Regions from separate parts of the Paenibacillus sp. G34 genome, predicted to be linked through region 3. Evidence: riboswitches for the same ligand, from Rfam matches in the RefSeq annotation. Region 3 holds a riboswitch; each other region holds the start of a gene.
What was found. A riboswitch is a leader RNA that binds a small molecule or an ion and turns the genes downstream of it on or off. The one in region 3 is predicted to bind S-adenosylmethionine.

Region 1 (10,314 bases), 300 kb from region 3:
TTCCAACTGCTGTATTATCTTGCCAGCAACAAAAATCAGGTCTTCTCCAAATCTCAATTACTTGATGCGATCTGGGGCTTCGATGCTTACGGAGATGAAAATACAGTAACGGTGTACATACGCAGATTACGGGAAAAGATTGAGCACGATGCCTCTCATCCAACCCTTTTAAAAACCGTCTGGGGAGTCGGATACAAGTTTAATCATGACTAAGCACGAATGGAGAAGCGTTCATGTCACTATATAACTGGTCTACACGATGGCTGAAATTATCATTAGCAATCCTACTTCTAATCCTGCTCTGTAGCCTTGGATTATTCCTTCATCTGCTGGCATCACATTCTTCCAGTGAATCTGTACCGATGATTAATCAGGTACGCCTGAAGGTTAATCCGGTGCTGCTTGAACTGGAGCAAAATCATCATCGTCTTGCAGACCCTATTGTTCAAGAGCGAATCCGTGCAGCAGCAAGCAAAGAAAATATTCCTTTTTCCTATGTCGGACTGGATGGTCTAATCCAACTGTCCTCTTTACCGTCCTCCGAAGGATCATTGGTTAATCTGAGATCCGCATTGCATTATAATCTCGCAGATGTGTTACAGCTTGCGGATGGCAATGAATCATTGGACATTGCTTTTCCCGTTATGGGAAGCCCAAAGCCAAATGGTCCTCAGGTTGGAAATATCATTTTCACCGTCCCCCAATCTCTGGTGTTTGCTCAGAAGAAGTCTCCTGTTCCCATATTCCTAATGGTTACAGTAATCATACTTTCCCTAATGCTCATGTTTCTTCTATACACCATCGTTCGCCGGATCAAGAGACAGATGTTAACCCCGGTCAACCAGCTGAAACATCACGCTGAATCGATTCTTAAAGGCAAATACGACGAGAAAATTCAATACCAACACACAGACGAAATAGGTGACCTCTACGCTATGCTGGACTTGATGCGGATGGAACTTATGCATCTGAGCACACAGCGCATGAGGCAGGAAAAAGCTCAGAAAGAGCTCATCACTAATATCTCTCATGATCTCAAGACACCCATTACGACGATAAAAGCGTACATAGATGCGATCTCCCAAGGAGTATGCGAAGATGAAGACACTCTCAAAGAATATTTGGATATTATGCAAATCCATACAGACAAAACAGCCCGGCTAGTAGAGGATTTGCTTGTTCACGCATTACATGAGCTTGGGCAGATCTCGGTTGAGCCGCAAGAACGATACAGTCGCTCCGTCTTCGAAAATATGCTGAGACCCATTGCACATATCGTTCAATCCCACGGATTGACCTACGAACAGCCTAGCCCTATCCCTGACGTACTTATTCGGATTGATCCGGTACGCATAGAACAGGTCATCTCCAATCTGATATCTAACGCACTTAAACATACTGCTCCCGGTGATTTTATCCGCATTCATGCTGAGGTCCATTCGGGACAATTCAAACTGACCATCACTGATTCGGGGCGAGGTATCCAGACTCAGGACATGCCCTTTGTATTTGAACGATATTTTAGAGGTGGCTCTTCCTCTACTTCCTCTGCTTCCTACTCTCCCCTTATCCAGGAAGGAACAGGACTTGGCCTTTCTATCTGCAAAAGCATCATTGAAGCGCATGGAGGACAGATTCATTTTTCCAGCAAAAATGGTAAAGAAACTCTCTTTCAGTTCAGTCTGCCCTTATGTTGAGGTGACGAATTATAGAGTCTCAGTGTTCATAAATGCCTTGTTTACTCTGAGCTATCTGTCCTAGGTTTGTAATACTTTATTTATATTTGGATAAGGGTTTCTCAACATCTTCCCTTTATGATGAACGATATACTGCAACGGGGAGTGAATCTGCTTGAACAAAACATCCATCATTCGTGCCCAAAACCTGTGTAAAACCTACCAGACCGGGAGCGAACAGTACCATGCGATTCGTAATGTGAATCTCGATATCTATGAAGGGGATTTCACTGTGATCATGGGCAATTCCGGTTCAGGGAAATCTACACTGTTATATTTACTGAGCGGACTGGACCAGGTCACTGCTGGCGAGGTTTATTTTCAGAATCAACGTATTGATACCTATAACGAACGAGAATTGTCTGCATTCCGCACACGTCGAATCGGGTACATCTATCAAAGCATCAACCTTGTTCCCGACCTTTCTATTCACGAAAACATCGCTCTTCCCGGGTACATCGCCAGAAATAAAAAAAGTGAGGTTCAAGCGCGGGCGAATCAACTTATGCGCGACATGGATATTCATGAACAACACAACCGCCTGCCCTCCCAGACCTCTGGGGGTCAGCAACAACGGGCTGCGATTGCCCGTGCACTAATCAACTCACCGGATATCCTGTTCGCTGACGAGCCTACCGGAAGTTTAAACTTCGAACATGGAAAAGCGGTGCTCGACATCCTGACAGATATGAACCGGGAAGGACAGTCCGTCGTGATGGTAACCCATGACATCCAAGCCGCATGCCGGGCTGATCGTCTGATCTTGATCCAGGATGGTAAAATCGGCGGTATTCTGGAATTCGACAAATATCACGAGCATCAAATTCCGGAGCGGGAGTCCATTGTCTTCGCTTTTGTATCGGGGAAGGAGTAATTTATGGCTGCCATCCTGAAGCTGAGCTTTTCTTATCTCACTCAAAATAAAATCCAAAACCTGTTTAATACCCTGCTTATTTTACTTTCCACCCTTCTGGTGTGCACTTCCGTCATCATTTTGGCGAACACAGGTTATCAGTTCAAGGAAATGCATAGCCAAACGAACGGATCGCATCAGATGTTGACATTGGAAAAAAATCTAAATGATCCCCTAACGGTGTATGACTGGTGGGCCGCTCAGAAAGGTGTTCAGGTCTCGCCTTTGCTTACTTACCGTACTTTGTCAGGCATAACCTTAGATAATGTGGATATCTCTAACATTTACTTGTACATGATGAACACCCCTCCACCTCCATGGAATGTAGATCAACTCGTATTTGCAGCCGGTAAAGAAAGCCCGTCTCCCGCACAAGGAAATGTGTGGATTCCTACTTCGATGGCCTACAGTTATAACATTACTGTCGGTGATGTCGTTCAATTCAGAACGGGACCTTCTAGGCTAAGTCTCACCGTATCAGCGATTGTTGTGGATGTTCCTTACGGAGCACCGTTCAGCAATACGGCAAGAATCTGGATGAACCCTGGCGATTATCAACATGATTTCACCACGCTTGCAGGTAAAGAACATCACATGATAGGCATACATTTTGATGACTACAGTACGAGCTCCAGCTACTGGGACCGTTATACAAGCGAGACAGGTTCTCCTTTTCTGGAAACCAAAATGGAATTCGAAAGTATCTCATCCTTCTATCTAATCATCAACCAGATCATCGGTTTCATTATGATATTCTTAGGGGCCGTCATGATGATGATTGCACTCATTACGATTGGCTTCACCATATCCGATGCCATTCTGGCCAACTACAAAACGATAGGTATCCTCAAGTCGCTTGGGCTGACCTCCCGAGCAACCATTGCTACCTACGTTATTCAATATGCTCTGTTGTCCATCATCGCCGTTCTTCCCGGAGTGGTACTTAGCGTATTCGTCTCCAAATTCATCATCAACATCTCCGTATCGTCCCTGCGGACTGACCAGGGGGATCTTGCCATTGAGGGCATTGGAGCTGCTATTGTTGTAGGGCTGCTGTTACTCGTCTTGGTTATTGCATTTGTCGTGTTATACGCCAGAAAAGCTCGCATGATCCAGCCTGTTCAGGCCATTCGTTACGGTATGTCGGAGAACGACAATGTACGCATGGTGCGACGAATGGATTCACCGCTAGCACATATGGCTTCATTTGGAAAGCTGCCTGTTTCTTGGGTCATCGGCATACGCAGTTTGATCAAAAATGGCAAAAGCTCTGTCTTAATGATACTGCTGACGTCGGTGGCCGCTTCCGTGCTCGTCTTCGGATATACTGTTCTAACCAGTATTATCGGCATCCATCAGACAGCAGCCCAATGGGGGTATGACAATGCCAACATTGCCGCTGTGGTCGTAGACAAAACGACATTTCCAAAAGCAGCACTTCAACGTGTACTGGAAGAAGATCACCGCATCAAAAATGTGGGCTGGCAGGGAAACCTTACCGGCGTGATTCCCTCCGAAGTTTTGGAAAACCATACAACCCGTCCGTCGATCAGTCTTTATTTAGGTGTATTGGATGGGAGCTATAAGGACTCCGGGTTCGAGACGTTAAAAGGAAATAACCCTGAACGCGAGAATGAAATTTCAATCGGGGTCAGTGTTGCCAAAATGTTAAACAAGGATTTGGGAGACCTTATCGATCTTTACGTTGAAGGAGAGAAGCGCACATTCATCATTTCGGGTATCTATCAAGCGATTGCAAACATGTCAGTATCCGGGAGAATCACCGTTCAAGCGGTTAAAAGCGTAAATCCAAGTTACAGTGACGTAGATGCTGCCTTTATTAATATCAACGACCCATCACAGGCAGGGATAATTGCAGCCCAACTGAATGAGCGGTTCAGAGACTCTGCTTCCATCGTCACGCAAAAAACATTGCTGGATTCCGTTTTCGAAGAAGCATTAAACATTCTTATATATCCCATGGCTCTGATTGGTCTACTGTTCATCATGGTTACCTTTATGATCATCTTCAGTACCTGCCGGATCAGCATTCGCAAAGAGAACAAGACGTATGGCATCTACAAATCAATAGGTATGACATCCGGCAGTATTCGTTCCTCGCTTACACTTGGAGTCGCATCGCTATCCCTGATAGGTTCAATGTTTGGCATTATTGCGGGCGTCTATCTTCTTCCCCGGTTACTTGAACAAGTTCTCTCGGGATATGGGATCGTACACCTTCCCTTGGTTCTGAATGGATGGGGCATCCTGTTATTCGTCTGTTTGAGTATATTGGCAGCAGCAATTGGATGCTGGCTGGCATCTCAGGAAATTCGCAAGGCATCACCACGTATGTTAGTTATTGAATAACCTAAAAGGAATCTAAAAGAGCCCTTACCTATATATAAAAAGGTAAGGGCTCTTGGAGATTATCTAAGTTTTTTATGTTTAGATACATTTTTATGTTCTTATTCAATTTTTTCTATAAAATTTGGGCTACTAACCACGCCACTTCTTCGCCAGCTCGCTAATTTGATACGGTGTTGTCCGGCAGCATCCGCCAATAATCTGCGCACCAGCAGCAACCCATTGTTCCGATGCATCCTTCATGCTGCCACAAGAGCCTTGCCCGCTCCATGTTTTGGTCTCGGCATCGTAAATCTCGCCTGAATTCGGGTAGACGATAACTGGTTTATCGCTACCTTGGCGAAGAATACCGATGGCTTCCGTGACCACTTCCATTGGAGCGCAGTTCAGGCCGATTGCCGCAATCTGCGATTCAGAGCCAAAGGTCTGTGCGCATACCTGAAGCGACGTTCCCTCGCTGATGCTTGTCCCATCTTTTAATGAAAAAGAAAGCCACGCATGAGTATTCGGAAACTCCTTAAGCAATTCCACAAGAACACGAGCCTCTTGCAACGAAGGAATCGTCTCGAATGCGAGTATGTCAGCTCCTGCTTCAATCAACGCAGCCATGCGAGGTCGGTGAAATGCAGCAAGTGTCTCATCGGACACGCCGTAATGTCCCACATATTCCGAACCATCTGCCAGATAGGCACCGTATGGGCCGACAGAGCCAGCAACGACAGGTCGCGGACGACGCAACTTCTCGCCAAGCTGTCCTGTTGAACCTTCAGCTACTGTGGCTCCCTGCACTTCTGCCCACACGTCATCTCTGGCCTTTGCAGCCAGCTCTACCGTTTTGCGAATCAGATCCAGTGCAGCCTCTTCTCCAATGCCACGCTTGCGGAAGCCCTCCACCGTTGCCTGATAACTGGAGGTGATTGCGCAATCTGCCCCTGCACGAAAATAATCAGCATGCACGTTCACGATAACATCCGGGTTCTCCAGCAACACTCGTGCAGACCAGAGCGGATCATCCAGATCACAGCCATGCTGCTCAAGCTCCGTCGCCAGTGCACCGTCCAGAATCATGACCGGATACTCCTCCAAAATATGTTGAATCACATGGATATTATTTGTTTCCTCACGTTTAGTCATGAAGTCATCCCTCTTTTCTTCTTCGTCCGATCTGTCCAATAATACGCGATATAACATAAGATAATAAATGGAATACCACAGTATAGTGCAATCCGCTGCGTTGGGTCAAAAGCGATACCGATGCAGGATGCCAGGCACAATACAAATGAAACGATAGGTACGATTGGATATAATGGCGTTCGGTAAACCAGATCTTTCACGTCATGTCCTTCCCGCAGATACTGCCTACGGAACATGTATTGAGACACGCTGATGCTCATCCATACCGCTACCACAGCAAGACCTGAGATCGAAACGAGCGTGATATAGACAGTTCCCGGTGCAATGATGCTGGACAATAAAGCCAGTGCACCACCAGCCATGCTGAGCACAAGCGCATTGAATGGTACTCCGCGTTTCGTCAGGCGGGCAAACCATGGAGAGATCGTCTTTTTATCCGCCAGTGACCAGAGCATCCGTGATGAAGCATATAGCCCCGAATTCGCAGCAGACAGAATTGCCGTTAAAATAACAAAGTTCATGATGTCGGCTGCATACGGAACACCGACCCGCTCCATGACAGCAACGAACGGACTCTCCAGCACACTTGCATCTGACATTGGCAGCAAAGCGGACAGAATAACGATCGTGCCAATAAAGAAAATAATTAAACGCCACAGCGTGGTGTGAATGGCCTTCGGAATCGTTTTTTCCGGATTTTCCGTTTCCCCTGCGGCAATACCAATCAGCTCCGTGCCTGAAAAGGCAAAATTGACTGCCAGCATCGTCATGAGGATCGCAGTCGCTCCGTAAGGAAACCACCCGGACGCAGTAATGTTGGAAAAGAACGGAGCCGGTTCAGCATTTGCCATCGGAATAATACCAAACATGGCGGCGCCGCCAAGAATGATAAAGATGACGATCGTCATCACCTTCACCAAAGAGAACCAGAACTCCGATTCTGCAAACAGTTTTACCGTGAACGCATTAAACAGGAAAATCATCAGCGCAAACAGCGCACTCCAGATCCAGACGTTCACAGACGGAAACCAGCGCTGCATAAGCAGTCCCGCTGCTGTAAATTCCGATCCAAGTGCTACAGTCCAAGTAAGCCAGTACAGCCAGGCCACTGTGTATCCTGTAGCGGGTCCAATGTATTTAGCCGCATAACTATGAAATGCACCTGTCTCCGGCATATGCACAGACAGCTCACCAAGACAGAGCATCACCAGGTACACCACCAAAGCGCCAATCAGATAGGATAGAATCGTACCTAGTGGTCCGGCTTGTTGAATGGTATACCCTGAGCTAAGGAACAGTCCAGTTCCAATGACGCCGCCAAGAGAGAGCATAACGACATGCCTCGTTTGCATTTTTCGCTGAAATTGACCCTTTTCGTTGCTGTTCTCCATATAACCTGCTCCTTGCTTCTTCATCCAGAACAAACAAAAAAGACCCACTCTTTCCTGAAGAGTGCGCCGTAACTGACAAATAAAAACAAACGCTCCTATCTATCAGGCTTTCACCCGCTGGAATTAGCACAGTATCCTTCAGATCTGTTGCTGAGGTTTCTAAGGGCCAGTCCCTCCACCTCTCTGGATAAGAAAATGATTTTGTATAACTATATCGACTGCTGCCTAATGTGTCAACATTTAAATAAACAATATGTCTGCTCCAAGCAGAGCCATCGACCCTTGGTGTCGGGGTTAACACATTAAGCATTCCCGTGGAGAGTATTAGGCTACTCTGTGGAAGATCCCGGATTTACAACACTTGTTTTAATCTCATACGTAATAGGTACTGTTGCAAACACTTCATCCCAGTTATCTTTTACCTTTTTCCACGTTTTAGGATAATGGATTCGGAGGCTATCCCGAAAACCGGCAACGTCAGCTTTATACGTATGCTGGATTTTATAGAGCATTTGATCAATCTGTTGATCTACGATTTTAGCAAAATCCTTCTCCAGTTCCTTCAGATAGGCTCCCTTCTCTTCTTTTTCGGGGGCTCGCCAATCCTCCATTAGCCAACCTTCTGACTCTGCCTTGACGTGAAATGAGATGTCCCCTCGAACTACCTTCGGAATGATTTTTGTGGTCTTTTTCTTAATCTCATAGAGAACCGTGAAGCCTTCCTTGCTGTATGTTTTGATGACACCGCCATGTTCCTTAGGCTTAATCCAAGATAATGCTTCCAGGTCGGTTTGGCTAAGCTCCCCGATAAATTTCGTTGTTTTGGCTTTAAAGATGCTGCCCCCTGAAAATTTATCCTCGCCATCTGCATTCAACACATTTTGAAGCAAAAAGCTGGAGCCAGACTGCATCTCTGCATCCAGTTTGGCAAGCGAAACCGGCTCCATTATCTTATTGGATATATACGAGTTATTTGTGATTCCCGTAAGATAAAAGGCCGGAATCCGGGAAGGATCTCTAGAAGTGAGTACATCCAGCGCACGGTGATGGCTGATTAACACAAGGCAATTGGGGCGAATATCATTATCCCGCAACACAAAATCAAGCAGCTGTTTCAATCCATACTTTTTAGCAATATCTTTGGAAATGACGATCACTTTGAGATGATGTCCAATGAGCGGACGATCTCGGCGCAAGGCAAACTGACGAAATATTTGAAGCAACGAATCCCCGGTAAGTTGTTCATTGGAGTATGATGATTTTCCGGAAGAAGGTGAACCTCCTTCATCGCTCTGCTGACCACTCGATTTCCCTGGGGCAATCTGAACAGTTGCTGTCACAATTTCTTCTTTGGGATAATGCCCTCCTTGGGCTGATATTTTTTTCTCGAAATTTGTTTCCTGACCAACATCGATGCCGAGACCCACATACAGACTCAAATCTTCTATTTCCCGGCTGCTCCAGCATCCCGAGATAAGACTAAAAATCAGTAATACACAGATCATACGTAGCCACAACCGGAGTGAAATCATGCGTGTTTACCTCCTTTTTTACGAATAATGCTCAGCAGCAGCAGTATCAGAGGCATAATGGCAAACAACACGACAGATACATTACCCAGCATGTCACCTAATGCGAATGTTTCATATACATTTTTGGGAATCATGGCTGCCAAATAGATAAAAGGTAGAAGAGAGTACATAATCATCCGCATCTTTTTAGCCTTAAACAGATCACGAATCCCCACAGAAGCGCAGTAATGGGTGATCGCAAACGTAGAGAAAATCTGCAAAATCCAGATGACGAGCAATAACGATTCGAAGCGTTCAAAGATCAAACCCTGAATCTCAAAACTTCGAACCAGATCGAGCGTTGGCCAGGTTCTCGTTTTAATTCCATCGAGCGATAAACTGCCAACGACCATAACGACCGTGATCAAATAAATCGATGTAGATATGCCAAGACCCCAAGTCATGGCCTTATTGCTTTTTTTTGGATTTTGCATATAGGCTGTAATGACCAGCATCACTTCATAACCTGTGTATGATAGCAAGGAAGGCTTCAACCCTTTGATCACAGGTAAAATCCCTTCTCCAAGTACAGGTCTGAGATTACCGATCTCGAACAACTGATTACTAAGCAAAATTTCCATCACAAATATGACCAAGGTAATCGGCAAAATGATCTCAAACACACGCACGATGACTGGAAGTCCGCCAGAGATCAGATAGATTCCAATCCACATAAATACCATCACAATGGCCCAAGTAGGGGTACGTTCGAGCAGATACATTCCGGTAACGTCAGCCATCACCCGGATTTCGAAGGCAGCAATCACCATAAAATAAAGAATGTTGGCAAAGCCCAGTATGTAAGCAATCCACCGTCCCGTAATCTCCCTGGTGAATTGAAAAACCGTTTTTTCCGGGAATCGACGGCACAAGGTCACCAGTATAATTCCCACACCCGTGATAATCAACCCGGAGAGAAGGATAGAAATCCATACGTCAGGTGTTCCGACAGCTTTACTGGTTGTCCGAGGCAGAGTCAATATGCCTGCACCAAGCATGTAATTGACAATGATGACCACGGCTTGCGTGGTAGTAATTTTGAATTGGGAGTCATTCATTACATAACACCTCCAGACCATCTGTGGATTGTACGAGGCTAAACTGGACTGCACAAAACTGCTTTGCACGAAAATCCACCTCGAACTTCATTATTTCTTCCGATCTTCATCGGTCGGATTCATCATGGAAGGACGTTTTCTCAT
Region 2 (10,314 bases), 3.2 Mb from region 3:
GGTGCTGAGGGATTTGAAGCCGATGATTGTATCGGAACACTAGCTAAGTATTACACCGAAGAAACCGATATGAATGTAATGGTGCTGACGGGTGACCATGATATGCTGCAGCTGATTAATGACCGCACAAGTATCATTATTATGAAAAAAGGTCACGGCAACTACATGGTTTACAATCCGGAAACGCTGATGGCTGAGAAACAATTGACGCCTCGTCAGGTCATTGACATGAAGGGTTTGATGGGTGATGCCAGCGACAATTATCCCGGAGTACGTGGAATTGGTGAGAAAACGGCTTTGAAGCTTGTACAGGAGTATGGATCAATTGAAGGGATCTTAAGTAATTTGGATCAACTTACCCCTTCGGTACGCAAAAAAATTGAGAGTGATCTCGATATGCTGCATCTGTCTCGCAAACTGGCAGAGATTCACTGCGAAGTTCCGGTGGCGTGTACGCTGGATGGCTGTGAATTGCGTCTAGACCCGGATATGGTGATGGACAAGTTTGAACAACTTGAGATGAAGAGCCTTGGTTCTTGGATGGGAGTGGCAATTGGGTGAGCAAGATGATGATGAGAAAAACGAGTAAAACGTGGTGGACTGGGGCGCTCGCCCTCGTCCTGGCATTTCCGGTTTTACTGTCCGGGGCAGTAAGTGCACCGCAGACTGTGGAAGCCAAAGCAGCGATTAGCACGAAAGTACAGAAAGTGAGTGCAGCAGGACGTAGTTTTAGCGTGCAGACTGTTTCGATTCCCAAAGGTACACCGGTAACGGTAGGACTTGCGAAGAAACAGGTTGGTCAAACTGCGACACTCCCTTCTATTGTGAAAGCGTACGGCGCACAAGCAGCGATAAATGGGGCTTTTTTTGAAGCGTATCACGGAGCACCTGACCCTTACGGTATGTTAATAGCAAATGGAAAAGTAATACATATAGGAAGATATGGCACGTCGATCGGCTTTAAGGCCGATGGCTCGGCGATGATGGATTCACTTCAAGTGAGCTTAACAGGCACGGTCACAGATACAAATGGAAAATCACGCAGCTGGTATGCAACATTTATTAACCGAACGCCTTCTGCAGATGCAAGTATCTCGATGTTGTACACTCCTGAGCGCGGAGCCAATGTTGGATTTAAGGGCGGAACAGCAGTGGTTATAGAAAAGGGTGTAGTGACAAAAAAAGTACCTAACACCAATGTAGCGATTCCCAAAAACGGTTCTGTCCTTGTCTTCACAGGTCGGGAGAAGTCCACAGCAGACCGTTTCACGGTTGGTTCCACAGTAGAGATGAATTACAGGTATACTAACGCGGCCGGTCAGGAAATTCCTTGGCAGGATGTTATTACGGCTGTGGGGGCTGGTCCACGACTGGTCAAAGATGGCAAGATCGCTGTTAATCCGGCGGGTGAAGGGTTCAAAGATCCCAAGATTCTGAATGCATCCGGAGCAAGAAGCGGAATTGCAATCATGGGAGATGGTTCGATTATGATTGCTACCGTTTCTGGTGCTACAATAAAACAGTGGGCAGCTGTGATGCAGAAGCTGGGAGCCAAACAGGCAATGAACCTGGATGGTGGTGCATCCTCTGGCATGTATGCAGGTGGCAAGATGCTGACCTCTCCAGGCAGGTTGTTAAGTAATACACTCGTGTTTGGCGGTTCTGTTCGATAAAAGAACAATTGCGGGAGGTATGATGCGGCATGACACCGATAAGCGATCCGATAACTGAAGATGGTAGCACGGCAGTTCTCGCAATTAATGTAGGCCTGCCCAAGTTATTGCCTGGTCAAAAGAATGAAGTGTTGAGTGGTATTGTGAAACATCCAGTCTCTTCCCCGGTATTCCTGTCATTCACCGGAATGACTGGGGATGCCCAGGCGGATCTGGTGCATCATGGTGGTCCTGATAAAGCGGTTTGTGTATATGATTACAGCCGTTATGCGGCGCTTGAGCAGTTGATGGATCGCAAGCTGAATTGGGGAGCTTTCGGAGAGAATCTGACCGTTACAGGCTGTACGGAAGAAGAGGTGCGCATTGGTGACGTATTTGAATTAGGAGATGCGCAGGTACAAGTCAGCCAGCCGAGACAGCCATGCTTCAAGCTGAGTGCACGATATGATTATAAAGAGCTGCCTGTGTATTTTCAGGAAAGTGGACATACCGGCTTTTATTTTCGAGTGCTGAAAGAAGGGGAAGTTGGTCCTGCGTCAAGTTTCAGAAAAGTTCGTACAAATGCTGCATATATGACGATCCTTGAAGCTAACCGGATTATGCATCAAGGGAAGCAGGATGTGGAAGGCATGCGCGCTCTCTTGGCTATTCCTGTGCTTTCGGATAGCTGGAGACAGACTTTGCAGAAGCGGCTAAACAAGCTTGAGCATAACTGAGCTTTACCACAGAGCCTGATTCATTTTCATTGGGACATTCGAGTTTTATTTTAAACCAACGTGGGAGTGAGGGACTAACATGACAGTTTTAGGTGCGATTGAAGCAGGAGGAACCAAATTTGTATGTGGTATCGGGACAGAAAATGGAGAGGTATTGGAACGAGTAAGCTTCCCTACGACCACACCGGAAGAAACGATGGCCCACGTCATCTCTTTCTTTGAAGGCAAAGGCATTGAAGCGCTGGGTGTAGGATCATTCGGTCCGATTGATCCTATTGAAGGAAGTCCAACCTATGGTTACATCACAACAACACCGAAGCCGCATTGGGGACAATACAACATGATGGGGAAACTCAAAGAACACTTTGATGTACCCATGACGTTTGATACCGATGTAAATGGAGCTGCTCTGGGTGAAGCTACTTGGGGAGCTGCGCAGGGACTGGATAGCTGTTTGTATATAACGGTAGGTACAGGCATTGGTGCAGGGGCCGTTGTTGGCGGAAAAATGGTGCATGGATTGTCTCATCCCGAGATGGGGCATATCATCGTACGAAGACATCCGGAAGATGGATACGCAGGATTTTGCCCATATCATGGGGATTGCTTGGAAGGTCTTGCAGCAGGGCCAGCCATTAACAAACGCTGGGAACAACCTGCTTATGAATTGCCGGCAGACCACAAGGCATGGGAGATCGAAGCACATTATCTTGCACATGCTCTGATGAATTATGTGTTGATTCTTTCACCCCAGAAGATTGTAATGGGCGGTGGCGTAATGAAGCAGGAGCACCTGTTCCCGATGGTTCGCAGCAAACTGCAGGAACTGCTCGCAGGTTATGTGCAGCATCCGTCACTTCACACTGGAATGGATGAGTATGTTGTTGCACCAGGTTTGGGAGATAATGCTGGTTTGTGTGGTTCACTGGCACTGGCGAAATTAGCATTGGCGAAATAAACCGTTCCAGGGATTGACGAATTTTACCAGTGTGTTATGATATAGGCAACAGTATAGTACGGTTAATGAGGAAGCACCTCTCTTGCAGTAATTTTGCAGGAGGGGTGCTTTTTTGTGCTGTCTGGAAACAGAGAGTGCGTTCCTTAATCGGACAAGCTGTAACATCCAAAGGAGGGAATAAGCAATGGAAGTTATCTTCATGAACAAATTATCCAGAGTGTCTGATCAGAATGAAGAGATTGCCCAGTTATGGATTGGCGAGGAGGAGTATACCTGGCATTTGGGATGGAGCCAATATGAAGCAGGTGATCGGGAAGATACGATCTGGTACGAAGGAACGTCGTGGGAAGAGCTGCTGCACATTTATCGTCACCAGCTTGCCATGCGAATGAGCGAAGGGTATCGTCCATTGCTGCATGGGTTGTACCACGAAAATGAGGATCTGAAGCTGCGCAGTTATGCGGGACAGCGCCTGCATTGTTTTAGCGAATTGTACGGCAATGAGCAATTGTATGAGGAACTGTGCACATGGCGCAGGCAAAAAGCGGCTTCGGACCGGAAGGCTCCATATTTTGTAGCGACGAATCGTTTACTACGGTTAATCAGTGCCTTTGTTCCACAAACGATGGACGAACTAATGCAACTGCCAGGTGTTGGCGAGAGCAAAGCAACGGAATATGGGCTGGAATGGCTGGAAATGACGAGTGGGGTCGAACGATTGAGATCTTTTCCGTTAGACTGGGTGTATACAGTGTTGAAAGAAGAAGAGTACGAAAGCTGGTTATACAAGCAGAAAGAGCAGAAATACAAGCAGGAACTGGATAAATTCATCACGCGTAAACATGTGCTGGAAGGAATGAAGGCAGGACAGACCTTGGAAACGATTGTGGCTCGGTCGGGATTATCCCGGCGTGAATTAATCGAACTGCTGGAAACACTCGATCTGGAGGGGTATGACACGGATTCTTTGCTGGATGTAGAGCTGGCCGTCATGCCTGAGACTGAACAAGAGGCAGTGTGGAACGCCTATGAAGAGTTGGGAGATATGTTTCTAAAGCCTGTGTTACATAAAGTTTATGGAGGAGAGCGTCCTGAAGGAGGAAGTTTGGAGCAAGTGTACGAGCGGTTACGTATGATTCGCATTCGTTTCCGCAGGCATGCCGAAACGGAGCGCAATGCAGGTTAGTTAAAAAGCGTTCAAAAACAATGGATATCAAAAAGACGAAGTCGTCCCGAGAAGGACCGCTTCGTCTTATTCATTCGTGTAATGGTATGATATTGCGCATGTAATAGTCGTTTCAGATCCAATCTTTTTTGCGGAAAATGAAAAACATGGTTAAACCTAGTGTGACCATCAAACCAATAACCGCATAATAACTATATTTCCAGTGCAATTCAGGCATGTTATCAAAGTTCATTCCGTATATTCCGGTAATTACGGTCAACGGCATGAACACCGTAGTAATAGCGGTAAACACCCTCATGATCTCATTGGCTCGGTTTGCAATACTGGACTGATAGGCTTCTCGCAAGTTGCCCATTAGGTCGCGGTATGTTTCAAACGTTTCCGATATTTTTACGGCGTTCTCATAGATATCACTGAAGTATTTCTGCAACTGATCATCAATGAGACGCAAATCTTTTTTGTTGAGTGTGTTGATGACCTCTTTTTGAGGACCCAGCACCTTTTTAAGCCACAGAATTTCGCTTCGCAGACCAATAATTTCATTCAGATGTGACTTTTTGGTATGCATCAGAATGTCTTCCTCAAGCTTCTCAATTCGCGCTTCGATTCGATCTCCAACGGTAAAGTAGTTGTCTACGATCAAGTCTACCAGCAGATAAAGCAGTCGATCAGGACTGCTGATTTCCTGTTCCCATAGGATGGGCTTCAATGTACGCAATTCGCTGATCTTTTGTTTGGTAACCGTGATGATAAAATGTCTGCCGAGAAAGAGATTGACTGCTCGCAGGAAAATCTCTTCATCATCAAAACGAATGCTATTAATCACGATAAAATAATGGTTCTCATAAATTTCAATCTTCGGACGCTGCTCCTCATCACTCAAGCAGTCCTCCACAGCCAGATCATGCATGGAAAAGAGCGGCTGAAGTACAGCCAGATCATCCACGTCCGCATCAATCCAGTAAAATCCTTCCGCTGGTGGAGTCAGCGCTTGCTGGATGTCATCCACCGGGATAAATACACCATTGTTAACCAACCGGATTTTCATGTTATCTACTCCTTCTGCACCCGCCGTCTTGGCGGATTTCATCATTAATATGGGCGCAAAAGAACAGATCAGCCGGTCGGCAGCGGAGCCTGGTAATCAGGGCTGTACTGCGTTCATCAATCTATAATCAAACGGAAGAAACGTCCCGTTGCCGACATGCTGATGTCAATTCTCTATGCAGTTGTTCGGAATTCGACTGCCAGTTGGGCCTCGGGTCGCCATCCATTTAATATGTCACCTCTCACATAAGGGTTTATAAACACTTGTATAGTATACCGCTGGTCCAGAGTGCTTTCAAGCGCAAAAATGTGTCTATTTCGCGCTCTGAGGCAGTGTATGACAACAGAGGATGAACGGTTCCGAGTGTAGACCCAAATCAAACAACTGGTTCTTGACGTGAGGGCGGTAATGTTTTAAAGTAAAAGTTAATATATTTGAATTATAATTGAATACAGCGAAATCTTATCAAGAGTAGGTGGAGGGACCAGCCCGATGAAACCCGGCAACCGGCGATATAACGCACGGTGCTAATTCTTGCAGCGACCAAGCACCCCTGTGGTGCTGTTGTAACTGAGAGATGAGAGAGGCGCATATCTGTTTACATATGACCTTTCTCGGAATCCGAGAGAGGTCTTTGTCATATGCAGAGCTTCTCAGAACATGATTTTCGCACCCAATGCGATCTATGAAAAAGGAGGAGTCGATTCACTATGCCAATTAAAATTCCGGATACACTGCCAGCAAAAGAAGTGCTTGAAGGGGAGAATATTTTCGTTATGGACGAATCATCTGCGTACAAGCAGGATATTCGACCGCTTCGTATAGCCATACTCAATCTGATGCCTACGAAGGAAACGACCGAAACACAATTGCTGCGTCTGGTGGGTAACACACCCATTCAAGTTGATGTTGTGCTGGTGCATCCCAAATCTCACACATCCAAGAACACGTCACAAGAATATTTAGACCTGTTTTACAAAACATTTGATGAGATCCAGCACCGCCGTTTTGACGGCATGATCATTACGGGTGCACCGGTGGAACAAATGGATTTTGAGGATGTGAACTATTGGGAAGAGATTCAGGAAATCTTTGAATGGACCAAAACCAATGTAACCTCGACAATGCATATATGTTGGGCCTCACAGGCAGGTTTATACCACCATTTTGATGTACCCAAAGTTCCACTGGATGAAAAGTGTTTTGGCGTATTCCCACATACAATCAACAAACCTCATGTTCCTTTGCTCCGCGGATTTGATGAAGTTTTCAACGTTCCACACTCCCGTCATACGGAGGTAAGACGGGAGGATATTGAGAAAAACGATAAGCTGGAGATCCTGGCTGAATCGGAAGAAGCTGGCGTATTCCTGGTTGCAACCAAAGATGGAAAGCAAATTTTTGCTACAGGACATGCCGAGTATGATCCATTTTCATTAAAGTGGGAATATGATCGTGATGTTGCCAAGGGATTGGATATCGCGCTACCAAAGTATTACTATCCTAAAGATGATCCATCCCGTATCCCACCGGCAACATGGCGTGCACACGCTAACTTATTATTCTCTAACTGGCTCAATTACTATGTGTATCAGGAAACACCTTACGATATTGGCCCGCAAATCTAATCGAGATTACAGGAGGATGCAGTAATGGAAGATAACAAGTTGAAAATGGAAAGCCGTCTAGCTCAAATTGGGTCCATCAATGAACCGGTAACAGGTGCTGTTAACTTTCCGATCTATCAATCCACTGCGTTTCGTCACCCGAAGCTGGGACAAAGCACGGGGTTTGATTACATCCGTACGACGAATCCAACACGCAAAGTGCTTGAAGAAGCAGCAGCGGCACTTGAGTCCGGAGATGCTGGTTTTGCCTGTAGTTCAGGTATGGCGGCATTGCAAACGATCTTTGCTTTGTTCAGTCAAGGGGATCACCTGATTGTTTCTCTTGACCTGTACGGCGGTACTTATCGTCTGCTAGAACGGATTTTGTCCCGGTTCGGTGTGACGGCAAGTTATGTGGATACAAATGATCTTGCCGCACTCGAGAACATCCGTCAGCCGAATACAAAAGCCGTATTCATCGAGACACCAACGAATCCACTCATGATGATTACGGATGTGGGCGCCGTTGCTTCCTGGGCAAAAACGCACAACCTGTTGACCATTGTGGATAATACGCTTCTAACGCCTTTCTTCCAGCGTCCGATTGAACTTGGAGCCGATATCATCATTCATAGTGCGACCAAATATTTGGGTGGACATAATGATGTGCTCGCTGGATTAATTATTACCAAAGGTGAAGAATTGTCCGCAGAGATGGCATTCCTGCATAACTCCATTGGAGCCGTGTTATCGCCGAGTGATTCATACCAATTAATGAAAGGCATGAAAACGCTGGCTCTACGGATGGAACGTCATGAGTATAATGCACTCACCATTGCAAAATTCTTGTTGGAACATCCAGCGGTTGCCGAAGTATTTCATCCAGGGTTGTCCGATCATCCTGGATATGAGATCCAGCAGAAGCAATCCTCCGGGAATACAGGCATTTTCTCTTTCAAAGTGAGGGATGCACGATATGTAGAGCCCTTGCTGCGCCATATCGAGTTAATTGCATTTGCTGAAAGCCTCGGAGGGGTAGAATCACTCATGACGTATCCAGCAGTGCAAACTCACGCGGATATTCCACTTGAGATTCGTGACGCGGTTGGAGTGGACGATCGTTTGCTTCGGTTCTCGGTAGGCATCGAACATGCGGAAGATTTGATCGCCGATCTGAATCATGCACTACTGGCAGCACAACAGGAAGTTGAAGGGGGCGTAACTTCATGAGCGAAACCAACAACAATAAGCCCAATTCACCCGAACTGAAGTTTGATACCAAGCTGCTTCATTTTGGGGACGAGATTGATAAAACAACAGGTGCTTCCAGCGTGCCGATTTATCAGGCGTCCACTTTCCATCACTTTGATATCTTCAATCCACCGCAACATGATTACAGCCGTTCAGGTAACCCTACCCGTCAGGCACTTGAAGATTACATTGCGCTTCTTGAAGGCGGGGTACGCGGATTTGCGTATTCGTCAGGAATGTCGGCAATATCCAGTGTGTTCATGATGTTCTCCGCAGGGGATCACGTGATTGTAACGGAGGATGTTTACGGGGGGACGTATCGTCTGCTGACGACTATACTAAGCCGGATGCAGATTGAGACTACTTTTGTGGACATGACAGACATAGAACAAGTCAAAGCAGCACTTAAACCTAACACCAAGGCTGTGTATATGGAGACACCTTCCAACCCGACCTTGAAGATTACGGATATTGCCGCTGTGACGTCCTGGTCCAAGCAGCATGATCTGATTACGATTTTGGATAACACATTTATGACACCGTACTATCAGCGTCCGATTGAGCTTGGCGTCGATATCGTTGTACATAGTGCTACGAAGTTTCTCGGCGGTCATAGCGATGTACTGGCTGGTCTTGCTGTTGCGCGTACAGATGAACTGGGTAGACAGCTGAAACAGCTGCAAAATGGGCTTGGAACGGTTCTGGGAGCCCAGGAATCCTGGCTTCTGATGCGCGGTATGAAGACACTTGGTGCACGTATGGCTCACAGTGAACAGAGTACAGCCAAGCTGGCTGCTTGGCTCAACGAGCGTCAGGATATAACGGCTGTGTATTACCCTGGACTTGCGGATCATCCGGGTCGTGAAGCGCATGAGCGCCAGTCTACTGGCTACGGAGCAGTCGTATCGTTTGACGTAGGTTCAGGTGATCGTGCAAAAGCTGTTTTGAATCAGGTGAAACTGCCGATTGTTGCTGTAAGTTTGGGAGCAGTTGAAAGTATTCTTTCGTACCCTACGATGATGTCTCATGCGGCTATGCCTGCTGAGGTTCGATATGAGCGCGGGATTACCGATGGTCTACTTCGTTTCTCCGTTGGGCTTGAAGACATTGATGATCTGATTGCCGACCTGGAGCAAGCACTTCAGTCCACTTTATAAGTTGAAGTTTGAATGGATTATAAATGATTTTATATGTCAAAATTTTAACTCATTTTTTAAGCACCTTTTCATAAGGTGCTTTTTTTCACATGTAACCTGTGTTACGATATGTGGAGTACAGAAATGCGATGTTGCAGCCAGGACTTGCTTTTTTAACAAGCCGGGAGTGATCGTCGTATTATTTTCTCTTTACGAGGGAGGCTTTTTTACGATGAGTACGGTAGACCGTATCTTAGATAAAGCCCTTCGGGGCGAACGTTTAGACTTGGAAGACACGATTCAGTTATTTGAATCAGATGAAGTGGACAAAATCGGGGCAGCTGCCAATGTGGTTATGAAACGTATGCACCCTGAACCATACAGAACATTTGTCATTGGGCGTAACGTCAACTACACGAATGTGTGCGACGTATACTGCCGTTTTTGTGCTTTTTACCGCAGACCTGGGTCAGAAGAGGGCTATGTGCTGCCCGATGAAGTGATTTTCCAGAAAATTAAGGAAACAGAAGATGTCAACGGAACCGAGATTCTGATGCAGGGTGGAACGAACCCCAATCTGCCTTTCAGTTATTATACGGACTTGTTGAAAGCGATCAAGGAGCGTTTCCCGAATATTACGATGCACTCCTTCTCGCCAGCTGAGATTATGAAAATGGTTGAAGTATCCGATGGTCTTACGCTAGAAGAGGTAGTACGTGCCATTCATGAGGCTGGACTG
Region 3 (10,314 bases):
GCTGAAAGCTTACACTGCGGCAGAGATTGATTTCTTTACCCGGATTAGCGGACTCAGTATCAGAGAAGTTCTGCAAGAGCTGCAAAATGCAGGTCTGAAAACATTGACTGGTGGCGGCGCTGAGATTCTCTCGGATGAATACCGCAAAAAAATGCGTGTAGACAAAGCCAACGTGGATCGTTATCTTGAGGTGCACCGCACAGCTCATGAGCTAGGCATGCGTACACATACGACGATGTTGTATGGATCGATCGAATCCTATGAGGACCGCGTCAATCATATGGTGCAGATTCGTGAACTGCAAGACGAGACCAACGGATTCATGGTCTTTATTCCGCTTTCCATGCAGCCAAAAAGTAAAAACGCAAGCATTATGCGTCGTAACTCGGCTTATGAAGATCTCAAAACAATAGCGATCAGCCGACTGATGCTGGATAACATCGATCATATCAAAGCATACTTCATTAACATCGGTCCACAGCTGGCTCAAGTTGCCCTTGGATTCGGTGCTTCAGATGCACATGGTACGATTGTTCGCGAACGGATTAGTCATGCCGCAGGTGCTCTGACACCTGAAGGCCTTACACGTAAAGAGCTCATATGGCTTATTAAAGGTGCAGGACGTATTCCAGTAGAACGTGATACGTTCTACAATGAAATTCAAGTTTACGAATAGCTCTAATTGTTTTCATCGATCCAGGCAAAGGCTACAACAGCAGAAGCATCACTCATCAAAGAACGATACTTTCTTCAATCAGGGGGGACGTTTGATCAGAGTGATGCTTAACTGTGATCACATATTTCAAATTTTCATCTCCTCATTATGAATTATTCAAATTATTTAAACTAAAAACAACAAGCGGAGCAGCGATGTAAGTTCATGGCTGCTCTACAGGTTGCAGCCCCAGCAGTGGGACTGATGCAGAAAGGAAGCCGAGTCATGAAAAATTTCGTCATTCTTGGAGGCGGTTATGGCGGCCTCACCATCATCAAGGAACTTTTGGAAGGCAAAATTCCGGCAGACACCCAGATTGTACTGGTGGACCGGAGTCCTTTTCAGGGATTAAAGACCGAATATTACGCGCTCGCAGCAGGAACGGTATCGGATTACGACTTGCGTATCCATTTTCCGGTGAATGAGAAAGTGACACACCGTTTCGGTGAAGTAACTGCCATTAATCTGGAGCAGCGTCAGATCGAATTCGAAGGTCAGGAACCGCTTGAATATGACAAGCTAGTCATTGGACTAGGTTGTACGGATCGTTTTCATAATACACCTGGTGCTGAAGAATATAGCTGTACCATTCAAAGTTTCAGCAAAACACGCGAGACGTATCTGCGTCTTAATGAAGTTAAAGCTTATGGTCATGTTCACATTGTGGGCGGTGGCTTAAGTGGTGTTGAAATGGCTGCCGAATTACGCGAAAGCAGACCGGATCTGAATATCAGTATTCTGGATCGCGGTGAACGTGTATTATCCGCATTCCCTCAACGTCTCTCCTCTTATGTTCACGAATGGTTCGGCGAACATCAGGTTGAAGCACGAGGACATATCGCCATTTCACGGGTGGAGCCTAACGCGATCTACAACCGCGACGAACAGATACAAACCGATGCTGTCGTATGGACGGCAGGCATTCAACCGGTAAAAGTAGTTCAAGATCTCGATGTAACGAAAGATCCCCAAGGTCGTGTCGTATTAAATGAGTACTATCAAATTCCGGAGTATACCGACGTTTACGTGGTAGGTGACTGTGCTAGTGTCCCTTATGCACCAAGTGGTCAGGCTGCGGAGGTTCAGGGTGAACAGATCGCTCATATTCAGCATGCCCTTTGGAAAGGCGAAAAACCCAATCCGCAGCCTCTTAAGCTTCGCGGCACACTGGGCGCGCTTGGCAAGAAAGCTGGATTTGGGCTGATGGGCAAAACGTCCATGATGGGACGAGTGCCTCGTATTTTGAAAAGCGGCGTGCTCTGGATGTCGAAACGCCATCTCGGTTAATTAAGGTTAATCGAGATCCAGCGCGTCCCAGGCGTCCGCTTCGGCAATTTTGGCTAGAATGGCATTATATAGATCTTCTACTTTATCTGTAGTGACGACTTCACCATTGACCAGGGCAAAAGGTGTCATATAACATTGGCCACAATTGGTCAGACATCCGTATTCGATCACATCATAGTCTGGATTTTCATCCAGCTGATCCATGATTTCATCGGTGCCAAAATGCATATTGTTAGCACAAAATTCAATAATTGGTCTCATTTCAGTTCACCTGCTTTGTTTGACCATTTTAATTTATGGTCATTTGTAATATAATATAGGAAGGAAAGGAGTTGAACAATATGAGCGAAAACGCACAAAGCACCATGTATGATGAGGTATCTGATGTGCTTGATAAACTTCGTCCGTTCCTGCAACGCGATGGCGGTGACGTGGAACTGGTCGACGTGGAGGACGGCATCATTAAGCTGAAACTGGTCGGTGCCTGCGGCAGTTGCCCAAGCTCCACCATTACCTTAAAAGCCGGGATTGAACGCGCCCTTCTTGAAGAAGTTGAGGGTGTACAAGAAGTCGTACAAGTATTCTAATCAATCCTTCACGAAATAAACCTCAGAGAGCCTTTCGCTTCGCAAGAAGCGAGAGGCTCTTTTTTTAATTCCATCAGATGGTAGGCCTGATCGGATCAAGCCCTCCGGATACATCCATGATGTTGCCCGTTATAAAGTCGGAATGATCCAAACACAGGTACGTGATCACTCGCGCAATATCTTCTCCACTGCCAGGCCGCCCTCTCGGCGTCTCCTTATCGGGTATGTCTGCAATTTCATCAATCGTTTTCTCTTTATTCGCACCACGAATATCTCCAGGGCATACCATATTGACCGTAATCCCGTAGGGTGCTTCTTCAACCGCAAGGGTCTTGGTAAACGAAACCAGACCTACTTTGGCAGCAGCATATACGGCGCGATGAGGCCAGGATCTTGCTTCGCCCGCATGACTGAAGCCAAAATGAATAATCCGTCCCCATTGTTTGCGACGCATTTCGGGCAGTACGAGTTGATCCAGAATCATCGGCCCCAGCAGGTTACCCTGAACCAACATCTGGACTTCTGCTTCAGAATAGTCTGCGAATACCCGGCGCTCACGTACAAATGGACCGGCGTTATTCACCAGAATGTCTACGTGACCCAGCTGTGTTTCTACCGCTGTAACGAGTGCATGCATCTCTTCTACTTTCGATATATCTGCCTGAATGGCAATGCAACGTACCCCTTTGGCGGTAATCTGCGCTTGCAGCAATTCAGCCTCTGATTTGCTATGCACATAATTAAGGGCAATGTGACATCCCTGATCCGCCAGACTGAGGGCTGTCATTTTACCCAGGCCTTTGGCACTTCCCGTTATGAGGGCAATCTTTCCCTTCACGTTCATCCCCCTCTTCAAAGAGCAGTCACTTATCCAGTATAAAAGATTTATCCGCCTCTCACAACTTGTAGCTCTTCACAATCTGTTCCAGTTGTTTCACTGTGCAAATATACCTTCATATCCAGAAATGCCTTGATCTAAATTGAATTGTTATGATAATCTCAGTAGGTCATTGTGCCTTATGATAATAACGACATGACATACTAAGGTGTAAATTGCTGCTTACATCATCTGAAAGGATTAATGAAATGAAAAAGTTATGTATCCCCTTCGTCTTCATCTTGCTTCTTCTTACCTCACTTCCATTTTCAACCATGAAAGTTGCTGCAGAAAATTTTGGTTCAGCCGATGGATTTGAATGGCAGAGTGGCCCTACAGCAGTATCTTTGGAGGATATAGCGTCAGTAAACGTACCGGAAAATCTCGCTTTTTTTGATAAAGAAAATACCAAGAGGTTTATGAAAGAAAATCCTCCTCCTCCGAACGGTACTGAAATTGGCTCTCTTTATAACATGAACATGCAGTTATATTGGAACGTCATTTTTGAATACCACGACATAGGAAATGTCGACGATCATGACAAAAATGAATTAGATGCCGATGAACTCCTGGAAAGTTACAAGCAGAGTCCTGAAGGACAGCGTGAGAAAGCGAGCGCAGAAAATCAATCCTCCGTGCTACGTTGGGATGTTGAACCTGTGTATGAAGAAAGTAAACATCAATTACGCTATTCCATAGGTTTGCGAGATCCCCTACAGGGAGGAGTCGTATATTATAAAGTAAACTTGTTAACACGTGAAGGGTATATTAGCGTCATACTTGTAACCCCAAGTTATTATTTTGAAGAAAGTCGAAAACAGTTTGAAGAAATGGTACTCCAAAATATTAAAATCAACAACGGTCATACATACCAGGAATTTAATGCTTCCCTTGATAAAAAATCGGAGCTTGGTCTCATGCATCTTATTCCGGGCGGTGATGGGGTAGCCGCTACCAAAAAAGAGGAACGGCAGACTCTAATCAAAAAAGGCATGATCTACATTGTTACTGCGTGTTTTACTGCATTCATCTTCATAATGCTTCGGCGGAAGTCAAGGACTCAGAAATAGTAAAGCCCCGCAGACCTCTTGAAGAGATCGTGCGGGGCTTTCAGCTATTTAAAATTATGCGCTCGTTTTAACAACTTAAAATGCAGGTTCAACTGCACCTTGGTAACGTTCTTTGATGAATTTTTTCACCGTTTCGGAGTGGAGAGCTTCTGCCAGTTTTTTGATGGCGTCTGCGTCTTTGTTATCTTCACGGGACACGAGAATGTTAGCATATGGGTTGCCTTGCAGGTCTTCGATCAACAACGCATCTTTAGATGGATTGAGGTTTGCTTCCAGTGCATAGTTGGCATTGATAAACACCAGATCAGCTTCATCCAGCTGACGAGGCATCATGGCTGCATCCAGTTCGATGATTTCCAGGTTTTTCGGATTCGCTGTAATGTCCTGTTTAGTGGATGCGATGTTTGTATCGTCTTTGAGCGTAATCAAACCTTTTTTAGCGAGCAACAAAAGTGCACGTCCACCATTGGATGGGTCGTTAGGGATAGCCACTTTAGCGCCATCTTTCAGTTCATCCAGGGATTTAATCTTTTTGGAGTAACCACCGAAAGGTTCTACATGGACTGGAGTCACAGCAACAAGGTTGAATCCACGCTCTTTGTTCTCCGTATCAAGGTAAGGCTGATGCTGGAAGAAGTTTGCATCCAATTTGCCATCTGCCAACTGTTGGTTAGGCTGCACATAGTCGTTAAACGTCACCACTTGCAAACGAATGCCTTGTGCTTCCAGTTCGGGTTTGATGCTTTCCAGAATCTCAGCATGTGGTGTAGGTGAAGCACCGACTTTCAATTCAACCGTACGTGGAGCGCCTGCTGAGTTATCTGCACCACTGTCGGATTTCTTGTTGTTGCCGCATGCTGCGAGCACGGCAATCATCATCAAGCTGAGTAGAATAATAGACCACTTTTTCATCTGTAAAACCCCTTCGCATTTTATTTTTCATCTATCTGTTATTTCCGGGTGAAATAAATGACCAGACGATCGCCAATCATCTGCAAAAGCTGAACCAGAATAATCATGGATACCACAGAAATAATCATGATCTCATTCTGATATCGATAGTATCCATAGTTAATTGCAAGTGTACCCAGACCTCCACCGCCAACCATACCCGCCATGGCCGTATAAGAGACCAACGTTACGATGGTAATCGTAATCCCGGCAAGCAAGCCCGGTAAAGCTTCAGGTAACAAAACCCTTCTAACAATCTGTCCTGTGGATGCTCCCATTGCCTGAGCTGCTTCAATCACACCCCGATCCACTTCACGCAATGTATTTTCAACAAGACGTGCAAAATACGGAGCAGCCGAGATCACAAGCGGTGGAATGACACCAAGCACACCTGTAGCTGTCCCCACAAGCGTACGTGTAAACGGAATAAGAGCAACAATTAGTATGATGAAAGGTACCGAACGTAAAATATTAACAATAATAGATAATATGATGTAGGTTAGTTTTGAACTAGGTGAAGCCGAGCGGCCTGTCATAAACAGAATGACACCAAGCGGCAAACCCAAGAGAACAGTAAACAAACCGGATACGGCAAGAATTTGCAATGTTTCAATGGAGGCCGTACCGACCTCTTCCCAGCGTACTTTGGAAAAATCCATTATCGGAGCACCTCCACATCAAGTCCTTCTGCGGTTAGTTCTGACAAGGTTTGCTCGATCGCAACGGAGTCACCTTCAAAACGCACCGTCAGTTGACCATAAGGAACCTGCTTGATTGTAGAGATTGTACCTTGCAGAATAGCGAAATCCACACCTGTTTTGCGAACCGTTCTCGACAGAATCGCCTCATAGGTTTTATCTCCAAGAAATGAAACCTTCACTAACTTGGAGGATATTCCTGCTGGCAGTTCTGTTTCGGCATTCGCCATAACCGTCTCCTCCAGTGCCAGTCCACCCTCGCTGTCACGTGAGACAAAATCCCGCGTGATCGCATGTTGCGGTTTCATGAATACCTCCGTCACTGGCCCTTGCTCCACAATACCACCTTGATGGATAACTGCTACCCGGTCGCAGATGTTCTGAATGACATGCATCTCGTGGGTAATCAGCACAATGGTCAGATTATACTTTTCATTAATATCCAGCAATAGCTTCAGAATGGAATTGGTTGTTTGCGGATCAAGTGCCGAAGTTGCCTCATCACAAAGAAGTACACTCGGATCACTTGCCAGAGCTCTCGCTATCCCTACCCGTTGTTTCTGTCCACCGGACAACTGAGCCGGATATTTACTGCTGTGCTGCTCCAATCCAACCAGAGCGAGCATTTCCTTCACCTTGCGATCAATCGCATCCTTAGGTGTGTTGACCAGTTTTAACGGGAAAGCCACATTGTCGTATACCGTTGCAGAAGACAACAAATTGAAATGCTGAAATATCATACCGATCTTTCGTCGTTGCTGCTGTAGTTCACTTTTGCTAAGTTCGGTCAGGTTAATGCCATCAACCCAGACCTCACCTTCTGTCGGGCGCTCAAGCAAATTAATACATCGGATCAATGTACTTTTCCCTGCACCTGAGTGACCAATCACGCCGAAAATCTCACCCTTCTGAATCTTCAGATCAAGGTGTGACAACGCCGTCGTTGCCTTGGTACGTCTGCCATATGTTTTGGTTAATCCAACCAATTCAATCACTAGTACTGCTCCTTCCCCATCACCTACATATATCTTTACCCGAAGGAAGAGAAAACTCCCCGTTCTACGCAAAAAAAGAGCCCTTTGCAGATACAAAGATGGCTCTTCACGTGAAATGACCTTCTCATCTGCCAAAATCATGTGCAACATGATTCTGTAGGAATTAGCACCTAACATCAACAATGAGAACATTCGTGCCATCATCGTTGATCGGTTGCCGGGCTTCATCGGGCCTGTCCCTCCGCCACTCTCGATAAGAGAAATATACAGTTGTAGGATTATATAGGTTCATGTAGTTCGTCATATATAATGACCAAACTACATCAAATGCTTTATTGTAGACATGAATCCATGTAAGATTCGATCTGGAACTCAGTATAATCCAAAGTATTCCGATTTGTCAAATGGTATTATTTCAAATGCATGGATATACTTAACGTTTCGCAATCTGTTTACGCCAGATTCGATTGATGTATCGATAAGCCATATGCAGCGTTTCACAGACCATATCCACACCCTGCTGCATCTCCAGAAGATGCTGATCCAGATCCTCCAGCTTTACTTTTCCACGCATCGTCTGATGTAACTGCCACAGATCATCCTGCATTTCTGAATTCATATAATGGATCTCCATATTCCGCCGCTTGCGAAGTTTGCTCATCGGTTCCCTATAAGCTTCCTTGATTTTAATTAATTGCTGTGCGAGTTCATGATGGTCCCGATAATAATCAAATTGCCTTAGTACGGTATAATAGGAGAAATGTACTTTCGTTTTAGATGTATTTAATTGGAAAATTTCATTTAAAACCGTACCCAGTTTGTCCAAAATAGCGAAGCACCGAATAAATGCATCTTTGTAGAAATAAACATACCGCGCATACTCCGCCTTCTCAGCAGAACTCATATCTCCCGTTGAACCAGCAACTACTTTTCTACGGAAATATGCGGCTGCAAAATAACTCTGCTCCAGTTCATCCAACGAGGAAATAAGTCCCTGTGTCCATATATATAACTTCCGATAATCATGATTCGGATCATGGTCGACATACATCTGTTTCTCAAAAGAATCCAGGGTAAACGCCATGGTATCCATAGCCTCTTTCAATTTTCCCTGATTCACTCGTGGCTTTTCCCCTAATAAAGTACGCAGCATAGATGGCCTCCTCTTTCCACTGATGACGGCAAATATATATTATCACAACTGTTAAACAGCTGAAGAAGCTGAAGTTTTAGCAACGTTCTAACATCTACGCCTTTAATCATAACAACTTGATTTAGGTTGCCCTGCTACCTCTCACATCAAACAAAAGTCCACCTCTCCAATGATCTACATCACCGGATGGTGGACTTTCCAATAAGGCCCAGCGCAGCATCAGGACAATGCACTAACCTTCCTTTGTAAATACCAAAGTTCGTAATCTGTTTAGAAACGGTTCACCGGGCGGTGTAGCTTGTATACGAGGAAGCTCATATAGGTCAAGATACCAAAGAGTACAGCGATATCCAACATATGTGCAAGCGCCACAAACATGTAAACTTCTGGTTGATTAATCGTCCACATCATGAACATACCGATAACCACTTGCAACAGAATTAAAACGACGGATACCACTCCGAGTGTCCGCATCTCACGGTTATCCGGATGTTTGCGATAAGCAAAATGCCCTAAGATCGCAATTACGATCACGAGCGACACAGCTGCCAGGCGGTGGGCAAAGGCAATAGCTACCCCGCCAGAGAGTTCAGGCACAATCTGCCCATTACAGAGCGGAAATCCGGAACAACCGCCGGCTGAATTCGTATGGCTTACGAACGCCCCTGTATACACGACCAGATACGTATAGATCGTTGAGAACCAGACCAGGTTGCGGAATCCTTTGCTGACGCGAGGATATTGATTCAGACGTTCCAAGCCGCCATGTTTCGCCTCCTGCCGAATGCCTAGAGCCATCATCAACGAGCTGGCGAAAGCAATGAGCGCGAACCCAAAGTGAAGTGCCATAACCGCTGAAGACTGCGAGAAGACAACGGCAAATGCACCCATGATTCCCTGAATGATCACAAATATAAGAGTTAGCAACGAGAACAATTGCAGATCACGACGCTGTTTGCCAAATCGTAAGAAAGCAACAAACGAAGCAATGGATAGCAGCCCTGCCAGTGCACTGACGGCACGGTGGGAGTATTCAATCAGTGAGGCAACAGTATGTGCTGGCACAAGCTTTCCGTTACACAAAGGCCATTCGGTTCCACAGCCAAGGCCGGATTCGGTTTTGGTCACGATTCCGCCCCCAAAGGTAGCCAGGAACATGACAAGACAGGTTAATACAGTTAACCATTTAAACAATGTTAAGTGCTTCAATTTTTTCTCACCCGCTGTTGGTTTAAGATGGCGAAGAAAGTCTTCGCTTGATAATCATGCTAATTTCATTAATGGTGCTAGTGTTCTTTGGTTACTTTAAAACGATGTAATTGCCTTACCTTACAACTTTGCATTCATAAGAGCTCATTACAACCGCTTGTTTTTAACTTTGACACTAATTTCACAACTAAATTCATTATACCGGATAAAATCATCATTGACGCCGCGCTTTGTGACAAAATGTTAACGTCTATTAAAAATTTGACCAGCGGGTCATTATTCTCGAATCTTATTATGTAAGCCATGAACAAACTCGGTAGCCTAAAACTCCGCATTTATTATTTATGTTTATTGTTCATTGTTCATCGTTTATCGTTTATCGTTTATCGTTTATCGTTTATCGTTTATCGTTTATCGTTTATCGTTTTCAATCATCAACTCCCCCCACTTCGGATTCTAACGATCACCACAAAGCTTATTTTGAAAATATAGCCCCTTTTCCGAACCTAACGATCACCATGGAGCTTATTTCTAAGTAACACGGCAACAATTGCTGCATATACGCATTTTGGTCCCAAATAGCGTATGTGGAGATCGTTAGATTTTTTTATGAGTTATATTCGAGCAAATAACGTTCCTGGTGATCGTTAGAGCATGAGTTACCGTGCAATGTCTGCGAAAAAGAGTGAGTTGGTGTGTAACATATCACAGCATCATTGATAAAGAAATTTCCCGAATCCGACCTGTAGCCTCTAGTTCTTCTCACCTCAAG

Region 1: linked by a shared signal. The riboswitch ahead of mmuP (S-methylmethionine permease) and the one ahead of AC1VYS_RS23340 (methionine ABC transporter ATP-binding protein) in region 3 are both predicted to bind S-adenosylmethionine.
Region 2: linked by a shared signal. The riboswitch ahead of metA (homoserine O-acetyltransferase MetA) and the one ahead of AC1VYS_RS23340 (methionine ABC transporter ATP-binding protein) in region 3 are both predicted to bind S-adenosylmethionine.

Annotation. Positions count from the first base shown of each region.
Region 1 covers NZ_CM166469.1:5,441,107-5,451,420, forward strand. Annotated here, with positions in the region: gene AC1VYS_RS24830 (response regulator transcription factor) at 1-213, shown strand, start outside; gene AC1VYS_RS24835 (HAMP domain-containing sensor histidine kinase) at 234-1,697, shown strand; gene AC1VYS_RS24840 (ABC transporter ATP-binding protein) at 1,852-2,610, shown strand; gene AC1VYS_RS24845 (ABC transporter permease) at 2,614-5,019, shown strand; gene mmuM (homocysteine S-methyltransferase) at 5,149-6,150, opposite strand; gene mmuP (S-methylmethionine permease) at 6,147-7,541, opposite strand; SAM riboswitch class I at 7,634-7,735, opposite strand; gene AC1VYS_RS24860 (Ger(x)C family spore germination protein) at 7,871-9,073, opposite strand; gene AC1VYS_RS24865 (GerAB/ArcD/ProY family transporter) at 9,070-10,170, opposite strand; gene AC1VYS_RS24870 (spore germination protein) at 10,261-10,314, opposite strand, start outside.
Region 2 covers NZ_CM166469.1:1,974,984-1,985,297, forward strand. Annotated here, with positions in the region: gene AC1VYS_RS09080 (5'-3' exonuclease) at 1-561, shown strand, start outside; gene AC1VYS_RS09085 (phosphodiester glycosidase family protein) at 567-1,673, shown strand; gene AC1VYS_RS09090 (MOSC domain-containing protein) at 1,703-2,389, shown strand; gene AC1VYS_RS09095 (ROK family protein) at 2,469-3,347, shown strand; gene AC1VYS_RS09100 (HRDC domain-containing protein) at 3,532-4,533, shown strand; gene corA (magnesium/cobalt transporter CorA) at 4,646-5,581, opposite strand; gene AC1VYS_RS09110 (hypothetical protein) at 5,580-5,708, shown strand; SAM riboswitch class I at 6,041-6,165, shown strand; gene metA (homoserine O-acetyltransferase MetA) at 6,292-7,209, shown strand; gene AC1VYS_RS09120 (PLP-dependent transferase) at 7,234-8,418, shown strand; gene AC1VYS_RS09125 (trans-sulfuration enzyme family protein) at 8,415-9,596, shown strand; gene mqnC (cyclic dehypoxanthinyl futalosine synthase) at 9,808-10,314, shown strand, end outside.
Region 3 covers NZ_CM166469.1:5,142,852-5,153,165, forward strand. Annotated here, with positions in the region: gene mqnE (aminofutalosine synthase MqnE) at 1-676, shown strand, start outside; gene AC1VYS_RS23305 (NAD(P)/FAD-dependent oxidoreductase) at 941-2,002, shown strand; gene AC1VYS_RS23310 (YuzB family protein) at 2,009-2,263, opposite strand; gene AC1VYS_RS23315 (NifU family protein) at 2,344-2,589, shown strand; gene AC1VYS_RS23320 (SDR family oxidoreductase) at 2,663-3,427, opposite strand; gene AC1VYS_RS23325 (DUF2167 domain-containing protein) at 3,676-4,536, shown strand; gene AC1VYS_RS23330 (MetQ/NlpA family ABC transporter substrate-binding protein) at 4,612-5,448, opposite strand; gene AC1VYS_RS23335 (methionine ABC transporter permease) at 5,487-6,146, opposite strand; gene AC1VYS_RS23340 (methionine ABC transporter ATP-binding protein) at 6,146-7,180, opposite strand; SAM riboswitch class I at 7,302-7,440, opposite strand; gene AC1VYS_RS23345 (Cthe_2314 family HEPN domain-containing protein) at 7,614-8,333, opposite strand; gene AC1VYS_RS23350 (COX15/CtaA family protein) at 8,604-9,542, opposite strand.